DNA from 3 places in the Lysinibacillus sp. NPDC092081 genome. Region 2 is predicted to be linked to each of the others. Evidence: riboswitches for the same ligand, from Rfam matches in the RefSeq annotation. Region 2 holds a riboswitch; each other region holds the start of a gene.
The links. Region 2 has a riboswitch for S-adenosylmethionine ahead of ACIQLB_RS23610 (O-acetylhomoserine aminocarboxypropyltransferase/cysteine synthase family protein). Riboswitches for the same ligand answer to the same signal wherever they lie in the genome.
Positions count from the first base shown of each region.

Region 1: linked by a shared signal. The riboswitch ahead of metK (methionine adenosyltransferase) and the one ahead of ACIQLB_RS23610 (O-acetylhomoserine aminocarboxypropyltransferase/cysteine synthase family protein) in region 2 are both predicted to bind S-adenosylmethionine.
Region 3: linked by a shared signal. The riboswitch ahead of ACIQLB_RS10895 (cyclase family protein) and the one ahead of ACIQLB_RS23610 (O-acetylhomoserine aminocarboxypropyltransferase/cysteine synthase family protein) in region 2 are both predicted to bind S-adenosylmethionine.

Region 1 covers NZ_JBIVRU010000002.1:23,572-31,186, forward strand. Annotated here, with positions in the region: gene ACIQLB_RS04995 (alpha/beta hydrolase) at 17-973, opposite strand; gene pckA (phosphoenolpyruvate carboxykinase (ATP)) at 1,633-3,219, opposite strand; SAM riboswitch class I at 3,949-4,067, shown strand; gene metK (methionine adenosyltransferase) at 4,344-5,540, shown strand; gene ACIQLB_RS05010 (gamma carbonic anhydrase) at 5,711-6,232, opposite strand; gene ACIQLB_RS05015 (alpha/beta hydrolase) at 6,369-7,175, shown strand; gene ACIQLB_RS05020 (alanine/glycine:cation symporter family protein) at 7,303-7,615, shown strand, end outside.
Region 2 covers NZ_JBIVRU010000030.1:3,487-11,101, forward strand. Annotated here, with positions in the region: gene ACIQLB_RS23600 (DASS family sodium-coupled anion symporter) at 23-1,504, opposite strand; gene ACIQLB_RS23605 (glycerol-3-phosphate acyltransferase) at 1,688-2,320, opposite strand; SAM riboswitch class I at 2,579-2,692, shown strand; gene ACIQLB_RS23610 (O-acetylhomoserine aminocarboxypropyltransferase/cysteine synthase family protein) at 2,810-4,111, shown strand; gene ACIQLB_RS23615 (hypothetical protein) at 4,572-4,958, shown strand; gene ACIQLB_RS23620 (homoserine dehydrogenase) at 5,523-6,509, shown strand; gene ACIQLB_RS23625 (MerR family transcriptional regulator) at 6,568-6,798, opposite strand; gene ACIQLB_RS23630 (response regulator transcription factor) at 7,493-7,615, shown strand, end outside.
Region 3 covers NZ_JBIVRU010000005.1:129,986-137,600, reverse strand. Annotated here, with positions in the region: gene ACIQLB_RS10925 (DUF4272 domain-containing protein) at 1-46, shown strand, start outside; gene ACIQLB_RS10920 (erythromycin esterase family protein) at 152-1,576, opposite strand; gene ACIQLB_RS10915 (hypothetical protein) at 1,754-2,107, opposite strand; gene ACIQLB_RS10910 (DUF2225 domain-containing protein) at 2,131-2,826, opposite strand; gene ACIQLB_RS10905 (Cof-type HAD-IIB family hydrolase) at 3,372-4,145, shown strand; gene ACIQLB_RS10900 (DedA family protein) at 4,249-4,845, shown strand; gene ACIQLB_RS10895 (cyclase family protein) at 4,902-5,639, opposite strand; SAM riboswitch class I at 5,738-5,843, opposite strand; gene ACIQLB_RS10890 (MarR family winged helix-turn-helix transcriptional regulator) at 6,054-6,593, shown strand; gene ACIQLB_RS10885 (hypothetical protein) at 6,699-7,196, shown strand; gene ACIQLB_RS10880 (SDR family NAD(P)-dependent oxidoreductase) at 7,193-7,615, shown strand, end outside.

The DNA of each region.
Region 1 (7,615 bases), on a different contig from region 2:
CGGTAGAAAAGGACATTTACTCTATATATTTTGCTAAAAAGTTATTAATAATTTCCCAATAAGCGTCTCCAGCAACGCTTTCTGCACCACTATGTCCAGCACCCTCAACAATAAATTTCTCCTTCGGTACATTGGCAGCCTCATATACTTCATTTAGCATATCAGATGGAACAAATGTATCATTACTTCCATGAATGAATAGCATCGGTGTTTTCGATTTTGCTACTTGCTTGACAGTATCAGCTTCACCAAGCGTATAGTTAGCTCTTAACTTCGTAACAAATGAAGAAAATTGCATGATGGGAAATTCAGGTAAATTAAAAATTGCTTGCAATTGATAGGAGAATTCATTCCAAACTGAGGAATAACCACAATCCTCAATAATAGCCTTAACATTGCCAGGTAAATCCTCTCCTGAGGCCATCATCACTGTAGCACCTCCCATGGAAACACCATACAAAACAATTTCAGCGTTGTTATCAGAACTGATAACATTATTAATCCAAGAGACTACATCAAGTCGATCATGCCAACCCATACCAATATAGTCACCCTCACTTTTTCCATGAGCCCTTGCATCCGGTACGAGAACATTGTAGCCTGTATCATAAAAATGCTTAGCGTACTTGGTCATTTGTGAGCCATCAGATGAATATCCATGGAAAACAATTGCCCATTTATTTGTTTCGTTTGTATTTTTAAGCGTATAGGCATGTAATTTCAAATCATCGAAAGACTGTATATAAGAGTCCTCATAATTCTCTTTAAACCACTTCTCACTCTCTTCTTTTTCTTTAGCATCCTTAGGACTAACAGTAATAGAATTGTGCGGAGAGTTAAACACAGCTGATTTATCAGTATTAGGATTTAAGGCGAAGTTATAGAAATAATTCCCTGCAAAAAATCCAGCCACAACAAACAATACTAATAGAAGACTGACCATGGTAATAATCACTTTATATTTTCTTTTCATATATATCCCCCTAAAACTACTATTATGAATTATACACAAAGTTACTAATATGAAAAGTAGAATTCTCTTAAATAGGGGAATATAAAAAAAGGGAACGACCCTAATCGTTTCTTTTGCATGTTGTTGAAATGCTATTATGTCAATGAAATTAAGGTGTTTTATTAAATAAAGTATGGCTCTTCGGCAAAACGAGGGGGTTGATTTCCGTTCCGACTGAGCGCTTTGCCGCTGCCGCTACGCTTTCGCGCAGAGCAAAGCTTCCTGGGGGCGTCCGATGAGTAGCTTGGGCCAACACGATGTTGGTCACGAAGGCGTTATCACAGGATGTGATGGTTTTAGCCTTCGTTCCTCTATTGCTAATTCCTAAGGAGTCGCTCAGTCTCCACTCCAATCAACCAGGTCACTTAGCATGTATCTTCTGGCATGTCACCCTAATTTATAGTAATAAAACAAAACTTCAGCCACAGTTTTTCTTCCGAAAGCGAAGCGACAGCAACAACAACAAAGCTGAGGAATCGGCCCGATGCTCGTTCACAGGAAAGCGAGTAACATGGAATGGAAATTAAAGCTCCAAAACATTCTCAAAGATTTCCTGGACCATTTTGTTTTTCAACACAAAAAAGGGAACGACTTTTAAATCGTTCCCTTTGCTTAGTAAATTATTTTAATGGACCACCAAGTTTAGTGATAGCTTCAGAAACATTTGAGAATTTCTCGAAGTTTTTGTTGAATAAACCAGCAAGTTCAGCAGCTTTAGCATCATAAGCAGCTTTGTCTGTCCATGCATCACGAGGATTAAGCACTTCTGTTGGTACACCTTCAATAGAAGTTGGAATGTTTAAACCGAATACTGAATCTTGAATTGTTTCAACATTAGCTAATTTGCCGTCAATTGCAGCACGTACCATTGCACGAGTGTAAGAAAGCTTCATACGGCTACCAGTACCATATTCTCCACCAGTCCAACCAGTGTTCACTAAGAATACCTGTGCACTGTGCTCGTCAATTTTTTGACCTAACATTTCAGCATAAAGTGTTGCTGGAAGTGGAAGGAATGGAGAACCGAAGCAAGTTGAGAATACTGGTTCTGGTTCTGTAACACCACGTTCTGTACCAGCAAGTTTAGATGTGAAACCGCTTAGGAAGTGGTACATTGCTTGCTCTTTTGTTAATTTACTGATTGGAGGTAATACACCAAATGCATCAGCTGTTAAGAAGATGATTGTTTTTGGGTGACCTGCAACAGATGGATCAACAATATTTTCAATGTATTGAATTGGATAAGCTACACGTGTATTTTCTGTTAATGAACCATCATCATAGTTACAAACTCGAGTTTCTGGATCAACAGCTACGTTTTCTAGAACAGAACCGAAGCGGATTGCGTTGTAGATTTCTGGTTCTTTTTCAGCAGAAAGGTTAATTGTTTTTGCATAGCAACCGCCCTCAATGTTGAATACACCGTTATCAGACCAACCATGTTCATCGTCACCGATAAGCTTACGATCAGGATCAGCTGATAAAGTAGTTTTACCAGTACCAGATAAACCGAAGAATAATGCAACATCACCAGCTTCACCAACGTTTGCTGAGCAGTGCATTGAAAGGATGCCTTGTTGTGGTAATAAGTAGTTCATAATACCGAAAATAGATTTTTTGATTTCACCAGCGTATTCAGTACCACCGATTAGGATAATTTTCTTTTCAAGTGATACAATGATGAATGTTTCAGAAGCAGTGCCATCAACAGCAGGGTCTGCTTTAAAGTTAGGAGCTGAAATAACTGTGAAGTCAGCAACATGAGAAGCTAATTCTTCTTTAGTTGGACGGATAAATAATTGATGAGCGAAAAGATTGTGCCAAGCATATTCATTGATTACTTGGATGCTTAATTGCGAATCTTTGTCAGCACCAGCAAAGCCTTTGAATACGAATAATTCGTCACGTTCTTTTAAATATTTTACTACTTTTACATATAAGTTATCGAACACTTCAGAAGAAATTGGTCGGTTAACTTTTCCCCAGTCAATTTTATCCATTGTGCTATCTTCTTCTACCGTATATTTATCTTTAGGTGAACGACCAGTGTATTTGCCAGTTTCTGCACGAACTGCGCCATCTACTGTTAACATAGCTTCACCACGAGAAGTAGCCTTTTCAGCTAATTGTGGTACTGAAAGTTGAACATTAATGTTACCGCCGCTTAATAATTCCTTCAGTTCGTTTGCAATTTCTACTGAATTCATCGATTAAATACCATCCTTTTTTATAGTATTCCCTAGAGTCGAGGGAGATTTTCTTAATTTCAAAAATAGTATAACACAATTGCTTAAATAATCTATACTAATTCGGAAATTATTTTTCAGATTTTATTACTTTTCAAGAAAACGACAAAAAGTAAATTGATTCGTTTTGATAATGTTTTTTACCCTATAATAAGTGATCACACAATCACTTTCGACACAGCAAAATTGCGTTTGGAAGCTCTTAACTAACATGAGGTTCGCACAGGATGTGAAGTCTTAGCTGGTTTTTTATCAGTTGGGGTTTGTCGTCAACTGAAATGAGGCTACAATCATATTCATCCACCACATGTTCTGTAGCTACAAAATGTGCTTTAAAGGGGTCACACATATGTTAACACATGATGTGAGGTGGAGAATAGGGATTATTTTGTTTCAAATTACAGCATAATCCAAATTAGTTTCTTGTTTAATCCCATACTTTCTTTATAAGAATACAATCAATTATACCTTGGCATAATTGCGTCCAGAATCGGCTTTGTGCTTTGGCCATCAGTTGTTTATTGTGCGAAAGCGCAGTGCTAACGTAGCGGCAACAACATGAGGGCCGATACGATGTCGGTCATTTCGGTAATGCCACAGGTTCAGCGGATGTTTGGACACTCGCTGAAAGAAGCTAAAAATATTTGACAACGTTCTACCTTTTACGTATTATGAGATATTGAACGGATACTCTTATCCCGAGCTGGTGGAGGGTCAGGCCCTGTGAAACCCGGCAACCTGCATGAACTATTTCACGACATGCGCTGGTGCCAACCTGATGCAAGGGAAAGCCCCTTGAACGATAAGAGTGAAAGGTTACGAAGTCATTATTCCTTTCCTCATGTTAAGTAAGCGTGAGAAAAGGATTTTTTTATTGTTAAAAACGAATGTAAAGGTAAGCATATAGTCCTTTCCTTATTATAATGACGGATCTTTCGAAAACCTCGTGTTAAGAGCGGCAGCTGTATATTTGTGCAAAAGTAAAACGACAGCAACAACGGCTTGAGAGTCCAATCCATAGGGGCGGACTTGACATGGGTAATGAGTACCGTATTAATTCGCAGTAAGTAATAGGAGGAAACCAAATGACAAACCGTCGACTGTTTACATCAGAGAGTGTAACAGAAGGACATCCAGACAAAATTTGTGATCAAATCTCGGATGCCATTTTAGATGCTATTTTAGTAGAAGATCCAAACGCGCGTGTAGCGTGTGAAACAACAGTAACAACAGGCTTAGTTTTAGTAGCAGGAGAAATTACTACTTCTACTTATGTAGATATTAAAGGTATCGTTCGTGATACTGTAGCAGAAATCGGTTATACACGTGGAAAGTATGGCTTTGATGCTGAAAACCTAGCAGTACTTGTTGCTATTGGTGAGCAATCACCTGATATTGCTCAAGGTGTTGACCAAGCATTAGAGGCGCGTGAAGGCTCTATGACAGATGCTGACATTGAAGCAATTGGTGCAGGTGACCAAGGCTTAATGTTCGGTTATGCATGTAACGAAACGCCAGAGCTTATGCCATTACCAATTAGTTTAGCGCATAAACTGGCTCGTCGTTTAACGGAAGTACGTAAATCTGGTGAACTAGCATATTTACGTCCAGACGGAAAAACACAAGTAACGATTGAATATGATGAAAACAATGTACCAGTGCGCGTGGATACGATTGTAATTTCAACACAGCATGACGAAGAAGCTACACTTGAGCAAATTCAAGCAGACGTAAAAGAATTCGTTATTGCTCCAGTTGTTTCAAGTGAATTACTAGATGCCAATACTAAATATTTCATCAACCCAACTGGCCGATTCGTAATTGGTGGTCCAAAAGGGGATGCTGGTCTAACTGGACGTAAAATCATCGTTGATACATACGGTGGCTATGCACGTCATGGTGGAGGTGCTTTCTCTGGTAAGGACGCAACTAAGGTAGACCGTTCAGCGGCATATGCAGCACGCTATGTGGCAAAAAATATCGTAGCAGCTGGTTTAGCAGAACGAGCTGAAGTACAACTAGCTTATGCGATTGGTGTTGCTCAACCTGTATCTATTGCTGTTGATACATTTGGGACAGGAAAAGTTACGGAAAGTGAAATTGTAAAATGGGTACGCGAGCTATTTGATCTACGCCCAGCAGGGATTATTAAAATGCTTAACCTTCGTCGCCCTATTTATAAGCAAACTGCAGCATATGGTCACTTCGGTCGTACAGACTTAAATGTACCTTGGGAACAAACAGACAAAGCTGATGCATTAAAAGAAAAAGCAGGCTTATAAGCTATTCAGCTAAAGTAATGAAGAGCTGAAAAAATATTTTAAAATACTATTACAGAAAGGGGCTCAACATTCTAATAGCCCCTTTTGCTGTTTTTATCGAAAAAGAGAAGCTCCTAATCATAATTATGTATGGCTCGGTTGTTCAAGCAAACGTGGAGCTGTTGAAATAGCTATTTATTTTCTGTTTGAAGTGATTTATAGTATTGTCCTTTTTCTATATATTCACGTATGATGCGTTCCATATCTTCCTTATCTTCATCATTTAATTCTCTTACAACCTTTGCAGGACGACCTAATGCTAAGCTATTTGGAGGAATGACTTTGCCAGGAGGTACAAGACTACCCGCCCCAATGAATGCACCCTCTCCAATCTCCGCTCCGTCTAATACTATAGAGCCCATACCTATTAAGGCTTTTTTACGAATCGTACAGCTATGTAAAGTTACTTGATGTCCGACTGTTACTTCATCTTCAATAATGAGCGGATATTTAGGGCTTTGATGTAAGCAACAGAGGTCTTGAATACTAACTCGTTTTCCGATAATTGTTGGTGATACATCCCCTCGAATAACTGTGTTAAACCAAATTGTTGTTTCAGCACCTATTGTAACGTCACCAGTAACGGTTGCATAATCGGCAATAAAAACAGATGGATCGATATTGGGTATTTTACCTTTAAATGGATAGATCATAAGGATCGCCTCTTTTCTTTCTATGATGTAATATTATCGTATCAAATACGCAACTTGATGGAAATATAAAATTAAAATGAGCTAGATATTCCGATATAATCATTGTGTAATTATTTTTTTAGGAGGACTATGTGAAATGTGGAAATGGGAAGCTGATGGACAAGCAAAGGCTGTGGTTGCTATTCTTCATGGTGCATATGAAAATCACCGATGGTATGCATGGCTTATAGAAAAACTTAGATTGGAAGGCTTCCACATAGTCATGGGGGATTTACCTAACCATGGAGTAAATGTAGGATTTTCTCGTGTTCACGATGAAGATTTTAAAGAATACAATAAATATACAAGGCATTTAATGGAGAATGCTTTTTCGTATAATTTACCTGTCTTTTTAATAGGACATGGGCTTGGTGCGACACTATTACTACATACCATGCAAAAACGAAAATATGAATGCGCAGGGATTATCTTAACTTCACCTTGGCTTCATTTAAAGCTATTGCCAGGTAAACTATCAAATGCTTTAACTAGTTTAAGTGCCCTGACTGCAAATGTGAAGCTGACCCATGAAATTACATTAGAAGCATTAACGCGCAGTTTAGAAGGTAGAGATGAGATGAAGGATGAGGTTCCCTTTTCGTCAGTCGTTTCAGTGAAATGGTATCGAGAACTACAGCAAATGATGCGCAATTTAGTGTTATTGCCTAAGGCTGAATTCCCTAATATGCCTATGTTAGTTATGACAGCTGAAAAAGATAATATTACTGAAACTAAACAAACACGTAACTGGCTACATCAGATGGAATTTACAGAGTTTCAATTCAAAGAATGGGCAAACTGTTATCATAATCTATTTCATGAAGTAGAGCGTGACGAGATTTTTGTTTATATACGTGATTTTATTAATAATGCTCTTCGAAGAATTGGCTATATAATTGAATAGTGAATTACCTCTCCAATTAACTAGAAAAATAACTAACTTTTCGTTACTTGAATATAATATTGTAATTTTCTGAAAAATGTAATACTATAATGACTTAAAGTAATATTTTTCAAATCGGAGGGGTAAAATGGAAACGATTGTTGGGAAAATTAATGAGATTTTATGGGGACCGTGGTTTATTTATGGCATTTTGTTAATAGGCCTCTTTTTTTCAATCATTACACGGTTCCTACAAGTAAGACACATTAAAGATATGTTTGTTTTAATGTTTAAAGGCGAAAAATCAGAAAAGGGGATTTCATCTTTCCAGGCGATGTCTATCGCATTATCTGGTCGAGTAGGAACAGGTAATATTGCCGGTACAGCTACAGCAATCGGGATGGGGGGACCTGGGGCTGTTTTTTGGATGTGGGCAATCGCCTTTATCGGTGCGGCAACTG
Region 2 (7,615 bases):
AAGAGAAAACCCTAGCTGCTTCTTACAATAAGCCAATCCATTTCCAATACGTTGCGGAGAATAGAAGAACTAGGATATATCCAATAATCGTTAATGGAATACCAGATTTTAAGAAATCCTTTGTTGTAAAGGCTCCTGTACCATAGGCAAGCATATTTTGCGGTGCGCTAATAGGTAAGAGGAAGCCAAAGCTAATAACGAATTGTTGCACGATAACGAAACCAACCTGATCGACATTAGCCGTTAATGTTGAGGCTAAAACGATAAAGACCGGTACAAGTGCAGATGCCAAGCTTGTTGCACTCGCAAAACCTAAATGAATAATAATATTAAATAAAGTAACAAGGGCGATTGTTGCTAGAATCGGCATAGAATCTAAACCGAGTGAACCGAATACCTTATCAGATAACCACGATGCACCTTTAGTATTAAGCAAGACTGTTCCTAGCATAATTCCTACTGCAAAGACGATAATTGTCCCCCAAGGAATATGAGGTTCAACTTGCTTCCACGAATAGACTCCGATTTTTGGCATTAATAAAATGGCGATTGCAACGATTGTAACGGTTGTCGTATCGAATGGGTGGAGTTTGCCCTCTGCAGCCCAGAAAAATAGTAAAACTACCGAGGTGATGATTAATCGAATTTCGGGAGCTTTTAATGGACCAAGTTCCGCAAGCTGTTTTTTGATTACTTCTTTACCACCTTCAATATTACTTGTTTCAGGCTTAATTAGTGTAATCATAATGAAAAATAGAGCCACCGACATGATGATTGAGAAGGGGGCAGCGTAAAGTAACCAAGCACCCCAAGAAATATCTACACCGAATTGTTCTTTGATGAAATTTAAAGCGACCATATTTTGAGCTGCTGCCGTTTTAATACCGATATTCCAAATGGAAACAGCTTGTACAGAAGTAATAACAAGTAAAGCAGCAAGTCGACTATCACGTGGTAAACCAAATGCTGCTACCATTCCGAGTAGTATTGGTACAACTGCGCCTGCACGTGCAGTAGCAGATGGGACAAAGAATGCGAGTGCAATAGATACTAAAATAGCACCGAATACAATGGCTTTCGTTTTTGTCCCAACTAGTGAAAGTATCCATAGCGCAAGACGTTTATGTAAATTCGTAATTTGCATAGCTGCCGCTAGGAAAAGAGCTGCGGCTACTAGTGCAACTGCTGAATTACTAAATCCGCTTAATGCTAATTTTAATGCATCTGATGTTCCTAGCACTTTCGCGGGATCTTCCATTGACGGGGCTAAGCCTAGTAAGATTGTCACGAGAGCAATAATCATGGCAGAGCTAACGGGATAGGATACTGCTTCTGTAACCCATAGGATGACCGCGAAAGCTAAGATAGCCAAAGCCCGTTGACCAGCTATAGGTAAATCGCCGTTGTTAGGTAAAAAAGTTATGATGATTAGTAATGCGAACGCTAATGCAATCCATAGTGGCTTCAAATTACGTTTCGGTTTTGCTTGTTCAGAAGTAGACATACTTTTTCATCCTTTCTATTACAATTTTCTATAACATCGGCTAGTAAAATACTTTATTAAGAAAGTTAATTTGTCTATTTATTGTAAAAAAACTAGTATGTGAAATACCCCCTATTTATAGCGATAATGGGCAGTTGCGAGAAAATATGTGGCCATATAAAAGACAATAATATCCAAAGTATATTATTTTTTCTTTTTGAATGCAGAAGTCACTTTAGGCTCAGTTCCTATCATCAGTCGCTTAATATTTTCGATATGCAAAATGATGGCTATACCAAAAAGTAATAGGGCTATAATCGTTGGGCCAACTCCAGGAATCCATAAATATGTGGCTATACAAAAAACGAGATAAAATTCAAGTACACCGACAATTAAATAGTTCGTCGTGATAGATAAAATAACAAATAAAATGAGTGCAAATAAGCCAATTTTCCAATCAATCGCAAGTAATATTCCTATGATTGAAGCAGTTCCTTTACCGCCATTGAAGCCCATAAAAAATGGGAAATTATGACCTAGAATGACGCCAGCAGTTACGATATAGATAAAGAGCCAAACTTGTGCTTCTGTTAATTGTGTTATATCTGCTAAATAGACATGTGCACCGATTATAGCTACAACGCCTTTACCGATATCGATTAGTGCAACTAATATGCCGTATTTCCATCCAAGGGAAAGTGTCGCATTAGAGGCACCTGCATTGCCATGACCAGTCTTTTTTAAATCTACCCCGGATAAAAACTGTGCAACTTTAGAGCCGTGAATACAGCCAATCAAATAACCAACAAGAAGAAAAATGATAACGGCTTTTATCATAAAAATCCTCCTTTCTAAATAATTGTCCCATCACTAAAAGTTAGGGATGACATTTGTTAAAACGTATATCATGTATATAAGTCGAAACGGAAATAAACCCACACTATGGTGATAAAAATAATAAATACCTAAAATAGTGTATGCGTTCGTATTACGTAAAAAAGCAGACAGAAGTTTCGGAAAAAATAAAATTTTAGTATTGACAGAGAAAAAGTCTATGTTTATACTGTGTAACAACGATGGAAATTGAATCTCATACTCTTATCAAGAGCGGCGGAGGGATAGGCCCTATGATGCCCGGCAACCAGTAAGTGACGAACTTGCTAAGGTGCTAATTCCTACAGATTCTTACTTGGATCTGGCAGATAAGGGGAGGAAAACTTGCAACCGCAACCCTCTTCTTAACTGAAGAGGGTTTTTGTTTTCTACTGAAAAAATCCTCCTCATCTCCGGTACCATCGTAAAAAAATAACCATTTGGAGGTATACAATGACAAATTTTAAACCAGAAACATTGCTGTTACACGGTGGCCAAGAGCCAGACCCGGTAACAGGATCTCGTACAGTACCCGTATATCGCTCAACGGCATTCGTTTTTAAAGATACTGCTCATGCGCAACGTCTGTTTGCCTTAGAGGAAGCTGGCAATATTTACACACGAATTACAAACCCAACTGTAGATGTTTTTGAAAAACGCGTCGCTTTATTAGAAGGCGGTACAGCAGCAGTAGCACTTTCATCTGGTGCAGCAGCAATCGCATTTTCAATTTTAAATCTTGCAGGGGCAGGTGATGAAATTGTCGCAGCTAGCTCTTTATACGGAGGTACTTATAATTTATTCGCAAACACACTACCGAACTATGGTATTAAAACAATTTTTGTAGACGAAACAAATCCAGATAATTTCCGAGCAGCTATTACTGATAAAACAAAAGCGGTGTTCGCTGAAATTTACGGTAACCCAAGTTTAAAGGTACTAGATATTGAAGCGGTAGCTAATATAGCACATGAAAACGGCCTGCCATTAATTATTGATAGCACATTTGCTTCACCATATGGCTCTACACCAATTGACTACGGTGCAGATATCGTTGTTCATTCCGCTACAAAATGGATTGGCGGCCATGGTACAACTTTGGGTGGCGTTGTGGTAGATGCAGGGAAGTTTGATTGGACTCGCGGACGTTTCCCAGGCTTTACTGAGCCAGATGCTTCTTATCACGGTTTGCGTTATGGTATTGACACAGCAGCGGCTGCATTTGCCACAAAACTGCGTGTGCAATTACTACGTGACTTTGGACCAACATTAAGTGCAGATGCAGCATTTAATTTATTACAAGGTTTAGAAACGCTTCATTTGCGTATTCCTAAACACAATGAAAATGCATTAGCGGTAGCCGAATATTTGCAAAACCACCCATCTGTGGAATATGTAAATTACAATGGCTTAGAAAATTTCCCTACCCATGATTTAGCAAAAAAATATTTGAGAAACGGCTTCGGTTCAGTACTTACATTCGGTATAAAAGGTGGACGTGAAGCAGGGCGTAAATTAATTGATAGTGTAAAATTATTCTCGCACGTAGCAAATGTAGGGGATGCCAAATCATTAATTATTCATCCTGCATCTACTACACATCAGCAACTATCAGCTGAAGAGCTAATCCAAACTGGCGTAACCGAGTCGCTCATTCGCTTATCTATCGGTCTAGAGGCAGTAGAGGACATTATTGCAGATTTAGAACAAGCTATTGAACAAGTAACAGCTTCACAACAAAAAGTAGAAGCTTAATAAATAAAACATATTGGCTAATGTTGTAGCGTTTACGTATTTTCTCATCCGATTGGCCTCATTTGGTAATGCGTCAAACGTTGCTGCATCATCCGCTCACCTCATTTGGTGAAATAACTGAAATTTTAACTTCTTTCAGCGGGTGCTAAAGCATCCCATTCCGGACGCAATTATGCCTCGGCATAATTGATAATTAATTAATACCTAGTAATTTTATAAGTATTATTGACTTATTTAATTCCTTGTTTTATACTAGGGAATAAGAAAAGTGTTCGAAGGGCTACCAACCTAGAACCAATTTAAAGCGCCGACTTGTTGATCGGTAAAGTGTTTTCAATCAATGCTCAAACTAATTTAGTTTCATAAGTGCTCCCCCACTTTTGAATATATACGAAGAGGAGTAGCTGCTCAGCCAGTAGCTACTCTTATCTACAAAACTGATGATAAAGGAGTGTTTTAAATGGGAAATGTGTATAGTGCGCAAAACATTGCATCTTATCTTATTTATGAGCTAAATGAAGGTCATGTGTTTGTGAACAACATGTCCATTCAAAACATACTTGCGTCAGTTGAGTGCAAATGGCAAGAGATCTTTGGACATTCTGCTTTTAAGGAAGTTGTTTATGTCAACGAGGAAGTCTATACAGTAAAAGAAATTTTCGAAGCTTATGAAGGCTATGGAACAAGTCATATTCCTCTACCTGCGACAGAGTATTATTTAAAATACGGCACATTCCAATTAGTTGAACGTACGTATGCAATACCAAATTTTACGCAAGAGGAAATAAGATTGGTGCAACAAGCTTTAATACAATATCGTTATAAATTGCTAGCCAAAGCTAGTTAATTATCCCTCATATAATTGGGCTCATTCTCTGCTGCTACAGGGAATGGGCTTTTTAAATTAGACGATGAAGATATACAGAAAAAATTTTTATTAATATATTTCAAAAGAACAATTTTTATGAATGTCTTTACATACATATATAATAGAAGAAAGGCATTTGTTTTTTAGATAAAGATTCGTCAAAATTTGTTCAATTATTATAGATCAAGTGAAAAATCACATAATAAAAGGAATGAAAACGATTTCCTTTGCACGTCTACAGGAAACAAATGTCCACCCTAGAAAGATTTTTCTTGTGCAATGTATGTATTTACGTTACAATTTTCTTTAAGTTGATTTTTGAATTATTTGAATTTGTTTGTTTCACAGTGTATCTTCATTCAGGATGTCTTTTGTAGCGAAAGTGAAACGCCATGACTAAATATCTGTCTGAAGACGAAGTGTTAGAAACACGGCAAACTGACCTGCTTTGTATAGTCGGCGCACAATTCAAAATCTATAAGAATTAAGCTGAGACGAAATAAATATAATGAAACTGCGGAATGTAAGTTGGAGGGAATAGGAATGGCAACTATAAAGGCAGCTATATTAGGATTTGGAACGGTAGGTCAAGGAATTTACCATATATTAAACGAAAAGCGTGAAGAGCTTAAAAATAAATTAGGAATTGAGCTAGAAGTAGCAAAAATTTTAGTTACAGACACTAGCCGTGAACGTGTACCAGGGACAGCGCATTTAATGACAACTAGTATGGATGAAGTCTTAGCAGAACCAGGTATCCAGGTTGTTTTTGAGGCGATCGTCAATGAGGAGCCAGCATTTACTTATTTAAAGCGCGCTGTTGAACATAAATGTCATGTCATTACAGCTAACAAAGTAATGTTTGCAAAACGAGGCTTGGAGTTACAGGATCTTGCAAAAGCAAACGGTGTTTTTGTAGGCTTTGAGGCAACGACTGCTGGCGGTGTACCAGTTATTAAAACGATGAAAAATATTTTGCTTGTCAATGATGTTAGTCGTATTCAGGGTGTTTTAAATGGGACATCCAACTATATTTTAACGAAAATGCGTTCACAGGGCTGGTCGTTCGAAACTGCTTTAAAAGAGGCGCAAAATTTAGGTTATGCAGAGGCAGATCCATATAATGATATCTCAGGCCAAGATGCCTTCAAAAAATTAATGATTTTAAGTGCTTTGGCATTTGGTGAACAACCAGATTGGGCTGACGTTGATGTGGTTGGCATTGATAGTATATCGGCAGAGCAAGTAAAAGAAGCGTGTGAAAAAGGCTTGCGTTACCGCCACGTTGCTGAGGTTGAGAAGCTAGCAGATGGTAAAGTGGTCGCAAAGGTTGGCCCGCAATTAGTGGATAAGGAACATCCGCTTTATCCAGTTGATGATGTCAATAATGCTGTGGCATTGGATACAAATTATATTGGCACATTAACGCTAATTGGACCTGGGGCAGGTATGTACCCAACAGCTAGTGTCATGGTTGAGGATTATGCGGAAATTATCGGTAAGCGAGCTGGATTTGTCGTAACGATATAATTAGATAGATTATGCCTATCATTCAACAATGTGCTAATTGTTTAATGATAGGCATTTTTTAATCCTCATCTTTAACATCGATATCCTCTGGAATAGGAGTATTCCGCCAAATTTCAATTTCCTCTTTAATACGATCTAACTGCTCAAAATAAGTGCTGAACTGTCCGCTATTAATTAGTATTTGATCACCGTCGTATACTGAACGGATACGGCCCTCGTAAACTAGGCGAAGTATTTGATCTTCTGGCATACCAAGTTCGATGGCTGTTTCTTCAATTGTTTTATACATATTTTCGCTCCTTTTGCTGTTTTTATTATAACCTCCCTTTAATAGAAAGCCTACTGTGGGTATATAAATGAAGGAAAAAGGAAAATGGTAATTGTTTGATTTTGGATAAATCTGTATTATTAATGTTAATGAGTGGTGACGGTCGAGGGGCAATAAATGATGTATCCTGAAATGGTCATGGAAATGGACAAGTATAGCTGCTACGAGCATTGCGTTATTCCAAGGTCTTTTTTTTTCATCAAATCGTTTAACCGGCGTAGCTATGGAACATTTATAAAATTGGTAGCGCTCCTGTCTTTTCTGGTGCTTTAGAATGGATACTATGGAAATCACACCCGACAAAGGTGTGGAGAATAGCAACTGTAATGACAATTCGTTAATAATGGGGAAGGGGCTGTCCCAGTCGGAACGGAAATCAACCCTACGTTATGATAATGAGTCACAATCAATTATGCCTCGGCATAATTGCGTCTGGAATCGACTTTGTCCTTAGGTCTGCACGAGGGCCGACACGATGTCGGTCACTCAGTCATTGCCCACAGTACGTGGCGTTCTTAGACTGAGTTCCTCTATTTCAGTGGATGTTTGGACACCTGCTGAAAGAAGGTAAAACCTTAAGAAATTCTTCATTTTTATAATAACTGGTTTTTAAGATTTAAAAGGTACACTATTAATTGAGAGCGAGGTGTATATCATGACGAAACTAACAGTTCTTGTAACAGACGATGATCAAGATATTCGTGATGGTATTGAAATCTATTTAAAGAATGAAGGCTACAATGTCATTAAAGCTGCTGACGGCTTAGAGGCACTCGAA
Region 3 (7,615 bases), on a different contig from region 2:
AGGGTATCGCAATGAAGAATGGGATACAATTTCGATGGATACTTGATAAATTGATGGCCGAACCCCATGTTATGGTTTCGAGTCAAACTTATGGCGCTTAAAGGAAAAATAGCAAACTAGAAGTAGAAACTAGTTTGCTATTTTTACATTATTATTTTATATAATGAGGTTTACTCACTTTATCAATCAGAAGAAGGCCATCATATTGATCTCGTGGAACAAGACTTTCCTGAATCACTCCCCAGCTATACGATAAACGTGGCTCAAACATCCATGAGTTTCCTCGTTCATTTTGACGGTTTCGCATGTCGATAAATGTGTATGGTTTATTTGAAGATGAAACAATATCTTCGATTGATCCTTTTACTGTCGGTAAAACGGCCATAGGTTCACCCATATTGTTTGCTGTTTCGCCACTAGTCATATAAAGACCAAGGACATAACTATATTTCTTGTAGATATCTGGTAGACGTTCACCCATCAATTTTACCGGATAAGGAGAACCCATTACTTCGGATTGTGCTTTACGAATATGGTCATTATGCGCCCAGACGATAAATTTTTCAGTTGGATAAATCTCCTCTGCTAACCAAAGTAAGTTTTCCATCATCGATTGGTCACGCCATTCCATTGTCTTTAAAAAAGAGTCATATTTATTTTGTTCAATTTCAATATTTGCTTGAATTGATAGTTCTACATACTCGTTTGCTAAACGGATACGGTCAGCTAAAGTACGTTCCATAAGCTTTACAATATGAGGCTCGCTTGGATAAGCCGCTTGTAACTCTTTTTCTTTTAGCTGTACTTGTGATTTTACTTGTTTATACACTTCGATAATGCTTGGTTTCGCCTTTTGGAAGCCTTTTAGATCCTTACCGAAGCTCCAGTTTACAAGTTGTTCCTCTACTTCATTGAACTGTTTTGCAAGCTTACTATTTTGTAGCCAGTCACCGTTCGTAAATACACCTTGCTGTTGAATATCAAAGCCTGCTAATTTTAATGGCTTATCGGTATTCTGTGTTTTTTTCGCATATTCAAATAACGGTAGTGTTTCTTTCGCCCACCATACGCCAAAAATAGAATCCTTCATCGTTTGTAGTGCTGCTTGTTTGTCAATTTGTCCTTGAGCATTCATAACGTTTCCCATACCACTTTCGAAGGCTAGGACATTGTAGCCCATCTCTTGGTGTAAAAACTGAATTAAACGTGTTTTCGCTAGACTATATTCTGCTGCGCCATGTGAACTTTCTCCTAAAAAAACAATGCGCTTATCATGCAATAAAGGTTTTAACATCTCTAAATCTTCAAATTTAGTAGATGGGATGTTTTGTTGACCAACTGCTTCAGGTTGAATGGATGTTAAGCTGTAAGCATGGTCGCTTGTCCACTTTTTCCAATCTTGAAGAGTTTCATTGGATGTGCGAGCTTGCTTGACTTCTAAATTGTTCTCTAAAGCTACGCGTTCTTCTACCGCAGGAATTGCTGCGGATGCATTTGAATTTCCGTTGAACGCTACAAAGCTTGTTAGTGCAATACTTAATGATAATAAAACCTTACGTTTCTTACCTTTTGTCACTTTCTATCAGTCCTTCGCTATATGTTAAAACCAATTATAAGCAGTAAAGTTTAAAGTAAAGGGGGGCTTTGTTTAAATTTTGTTTAAATTTGGTTTGGTGACATTATTTTGGTTTATTTGAGCGAAGACAGTAAAAAACATCTCCAAAGTGTAATTAAAATTGGAGATGTAAATTATTTATTTATAGTGATACGTACTAGCTCGTGGATTATTCCGCTGTATTTGATTGAACCATGCACGATCTTTTTCCTCTTGTTTTAATGTATTAACGATGGTTGATGAGCAGCTAACACAGATTTTTTCCTGGGTAACTTGTCCACAGCGTTCACAAGGTGCACCTAAATTAGGGAAAATCGATTTTTTCAATTTTCCTGCTTTTACCCATTTATAAAGTAGCTCTGATGAAATTCCAGTTAATGCAACTACTTCATCATTCGTTAAATAGCGATTATTTTTCCTCAGTAAAAAATGATGTAGTTCTGAAAAAATATCTTCTTCTCTCACATCAATCCTTTTAGTAAATAGCTGCATGTTGATTACTCTCCTCGTTTACTTCAATTGATGACTTCTTCTATATTTTCATTTGCGTTGTTAGGTTGCTCGTCATATTTATAGTTTTCCCAGCGATTTCGTGCTAGTTTTCGATATTTATTGGAAACATTTCGATCTGCTATTAGTCGAGAGAATCCTTTTTTCGCCTCAGCAATATCTCCGAGTCGAAGGCTTAATTCTGCATGTAAAAATTGAATTCTCTCTCCGCCCTCTTGATTGGATGCAAAAGATTTGCTGTAAAAGTCCCTTGCAGCAAAAAGGTAGCGCATTTCCGATTCATCATCATTTTTTAAGCGATATAGCCAGGCTATTTTTAACGCGAAATTGGCCATAAGAAGTGACTCTTCCATTGAGGCTCTTGATACAAGATAAGCTAATTTAAAGCTTACAATGGCATCATCGATCGTACGTTCCTTGCACATATCCATTGGTTTTTGTAGCTCTTTTATGTACAGTTCATCAATAAGAAGCAAGAAAGGACCGTATGTTCTTGTCATAGATTTGTGGTAAGCATAGCCACAATGTGGACAAACGGCAACCTCATACAATAACGGGTTTAAACCCTCATAAACTGGCATGAAGTCCGTTTGTTCTTCGATAACTTTATATCGATTAGGGCGTACTTTATATGTGGTAAAATGCTTTTTGCAAAACTTGCAATCCACACTACTTTCATAGTAGTAAATATTAAATGCCATAAGAATCAACTCCTTTACATCCAAATAATTATCTTCATTCAGTAGAAGACTCCCACCTTTGACGGTGATGGGATGAATGTGGATATATTTCTTTTGTTCTATTTATACGATGGATAATATCGTTCAATATATTTAATTTAATTTCTTTTATTTTAACAATTCTATGTTCTTTGGTATACTCCTTTGGAATTATTAAAATAAAAATGTTCAATACTTTCTTAGTTATTTGAAATATCGATATGTACCTGTAATAGTATTTATCGGTGTAGGTGAAGGAAGTTATACATTTGTTTTAGTTTGTCAAAATACGTACAATTGTTTAATTAAATGGCTACTGATTTTCGTATTATAAAGTTATTTTTATAGGTAATAATACCTATAATTAATTTTGATATAAAGATGTTACTTAATGTAAAATTACAAGTATATTGACTAGGGAAATATTTGATTGTTGTTTACCGATAAAAAGGAGTCAACCCAAGCTTTATGATGTTTCTCTAATGGATATACCTAATGAAATTATGTAAAACGATAAGGAGCGAACGATGGATTATAAAATTGTATTTTTTGACGTAGATGGGACGCTTGTTAATTATGAAGATGGTCGTATTGAAGAGAGTACAAGGAACGCTATTGAGCAATTGAAAAACAAAGGGATTCATATTGTTGCTGCTACAGGAAGACCATTATCAATGTGCCAGGATTTAAGAAGTATAGGCATAGAAACGTTTATTACAGCTAATGGTGCTTATGTTAAGCATCAAGATCAAGTAATACATAAAATACCTGTTGCTAAAGAAATTGTCCAGGTAGTTAAGGCTTTTGCTGATGAAAATAAACAAAGTCTATCGTTTTTTACAGAACAATTGTCAATGAATAACGTCCAAGAAGAAAAGACATTAAAAGCTATGCAAGAAACATTATCTTTGCTAGAGTTCCCTGATATTAATGAAGATATTTTAGCGCAAGAGGTTTATTTAATGTGTTTATATGGTGATGAGGATATAGAGAAAAAGTATACTTCAAAATTTCCTCATCTATTATTTAAAAGGTGGCATCCTTACATTACAAATGTTTTGCAACATGATGTTTCCAAATCTATTGCTGTCCAGGCTGTACTAGATTATTTCGACTTGAGTCCTGAGGAAGCACTTGCTTTTGGTGATGGAGATAATGATATTGACATGCTGGAGCAGGTTGGCTTTGGTATTGCAATGGGCAATGGTAGCGAAGCATTAAAAAATGTCGCTGATTATGTAACAAAGAAATCAGCTGAGGATGGTATTGATTATGCTCTACGTGAGTTACAAGTAATTTAGTGGAGAAAACTGTATTAAATCCTTAATACTCATAATGTTGTCTCCTTTGAGTTATTATAAAGCTAACTATTAAAAATTATTACGCTTTAGGTGGGATGGATTTATGGCGCATCACGTGCAATCTCTTATTGAACATTACGGATATTTTGGCATCATTCTTATCCTAGTTGGAGGGATTGTTGGGCTGCCACTTCCAGATGAGATATTTTTAACATATGTAGGGTATAGCGTTTATCGCGAAACTCTCGCACATATCCCAGCTTTAATCAGCGCTATCGTAGGTGCGGCAGGGGGAATTACCCTGAGCTACTATATAGGCTATAGATTCGGACTACCTTTATTGCAAAAATACGGTTCGAAAATTCATATTACTGAGCAGAGAATTGATTTTACTAAAAAGTTGTTTGCAAAAATAGGGCCGGGATTATTATTAATAGGATATTTTATTCCTGGTGTGCGTCATCTTACAGCATATATTGCGGCTATTAATAATTATCCTTATAAAAAATTTGCTTTCTTTGCTTATACGGGAGCAACTATATGGACATTTACTTTTATTACCTTAGGGAAGGTACTTGGAGAGAAATGGCATTATGTTGGGTTATATTTATCCCGCTACAGTATTTATCTCATAGTATTGTTCATCATAATTATGTTGATCGTTTATTTTGTTTTCAAAAGAAAGAATTCATCTAAATAAATTTTAAATTAAGAAAGGTCTGATTCAATATTTATTGAATCAGACCTGTTGCTATATTAAGGTAATATTGCAAATGAACGGACAGGGAATCCAGATGCTTTTTCAGGCTTTGGCACAATATTGAATATAGCAGCGCCTTTTGGAGGTAACTTATCTAAATTTGTCATAAGCTCAATTTGGTAAGTATCTTGCTCTAGCACAAAATATTCGCTGTCTAATTTACCATTTTTACGAAAATCAGCTGCTGAATCTGTATCAAAAGTTTCGTGGCCAATAGCACTCACTTTTCGTTCGTTGAATAAAAATTGTAACGATTCTAATCCCCAGCCAGGAATATGATTATTACCATCAGCGTCCTTGTTGCTGAAAGACTCCTTATCTGGCCAACGTTTACTCCAATCGGTACGCAGCGCAACAAAGGTACCTGCTTCAATTTCTCCATATTCAGCTTCAAAGTCAAGAATATCTTGAACACTTAACGAGTAATCGTTATTAATTTCAGCTTCCTTCGATTTATCAATAACGATTAGTGGTAGCACTAGTTCTTTTAGATCCAAATCTTCTAAATAGCGTGTATCTCGCACAAAATGGATAGGTGGGTCGATATGTGTTCCGTATTGCCCAGTGAAAGTGAATTGCTGTGCAAAGAAGCCATCATCGTGCGAAAATAATGTTTCAAATTTTGCATCATCCAACATAAAGAAATGTGGAGAATTTGGACCAAATGTATGTGTTAAATCTACCCATTCTTTTGATTTTAATAGTTGAATCGCTTGTAAAAGTTCGTTTGCCATAGTAGTTCCCTGCTTTCTTTTAATTATTTTGAATGCAACAATAAAAAAGAGTCCTCCTTAAAGAAGAGGACTCTTGTGCAAAGCAACTGAAGTAAGTCTTCTCATCTTCAAGGCTAAATTTTTGCCAATTGGAATTAGCACCATACCTATAGGCTGGTTGCTGAGACTTCATAGGGCCAATCCCTCTGTCTCTCTTGATAAGAAAATGCGATATAAGAATTTTCAGAAATAATGTTTACGAACACTTTAACATATTTGTTTATAGTTTACAAGTTCAATAGGGATACAAGGTTAAAAACTCCGGTTGTAAAAATTTTTATAATGACGCTAGCTTTTATATCTCTACATGTAACTATACGGGAAAAAAATAAAAGATTATTTGACACAAAAGTAGTTAGGTGCCATACTATTCTCATGATTAATGATAAAAATAAAGTGAATGATATGAATGCAGTTCCTTCGTTTATCCAATCTAAGCGTCAAATAGAACGCTATCAACTAGATGTTGATGCACAGTCTATACTTGTCGCATCTAGATTGATGGCAGCTGGAGCTATGCTTGGAAATGCTGCAGAGAACCATTTCTCTAAATTTGATTTATCTACAGGACGTTATCGATTATTAGCAGATCTTGAAGACCATGGAGGGGAGGAATTACCTTCACAATTGGCAGAGCATCTTGGAATTACAAGAGCTACGGTTACAGGCCTTATTGATATTTTAAAAAGAGATGGCCTAGTTTCTCGACGATTAAGCCCCGAAGATGGCCGTCTAAAATTAGTAACTCTAACTGAGAAGGGGAGAGAGAAACTTATAGAAATGGCTCCGGAGCATTTTGCCTGGTTGGAATCAATAGTTAGCTTATTAAGTATCGAAGAGCGTAAAGTATTCCTTGATTTGTTAGATAGAATTACACAAGGAATTGTAGTAAATGAAGATAGTTTAAACAAATAGAGGTGCTGTTGAAAGGTTAGCTAGAAAAAGCTAGCTTTCCTTTCTGCAATATAGTTAGGTGCCTAATTATATTGTTGGGTGAAAAAAGGAGGTTTTATATAAACAATGAAATCTGTTAATGGAGTGGAGAACATTCATTGCAAAAATGCTTCTGATAATGGTCAAAAAGCTTTCGTTCTTTGGCAAGAAGTATTGTTAGCGTATGTGATGCCTTCCATCATGGCTGGTATTGGTGGGCTATTTACTAGTGATGTTGCATTATCTATAAGAGCTTGTACCACTATTGGAGGGGCTTCAGCACTGTTTGCTTTGCTAATCGGATTATGGTTACAAAAGCGTGGGAATTTTAGAAGTTGGATTGTGTTTGAGCACAAAACTAGAGTGGTAGGCTTATTTTCTGTCATAGGATTTTTATTCGGTCTAATAGCTGCCAGTATATTATTTGGTTTATTAGAGTTTTTTATTCAGAGTCAGCAAATTAGTGCTTTAAATTTTGTTTGGATTGACTTACCTCTATCTGCAACAATCGCTTGTACACTAGTAGCGTGGAGATGGAAGTGTGTCATTCATAATAATGTTCAAAATGGAGGAGATAAAAAATGATAGTGGTTATTGGAGCAACAGGAGCAATTGGTAGTGAGTTAGTAAAACGTTTAATGGAGCGGGGGGTGCCTACACGAGCAGTTAGTAGAAATCCTGAAAAGTTAATAAATGAAGTTAGAGATTTAGATTCTTCTAGCATTGAGTTTGTATCAGAAGATATCTCCGATCTGAATTCGTTACACCGTGCACTCACTGGGGCTAGCCAACTTTTTCTGGCGCTATCTAATAGTCCTGAACAAGTTGAAATTGAAAAATCAATTGTTCGCAAAGCTACAGAAGTTGGTATTAAGCACATTGTGAAAATATCTAGTCCACTGTATCAGGAAATTAGTCCGGTAACTGTAGCGCTTTGGCATCAAGAAATTGAACAAACATTAATAGAATCTAATTTACAATATACTATTTTACGTCCATATGCA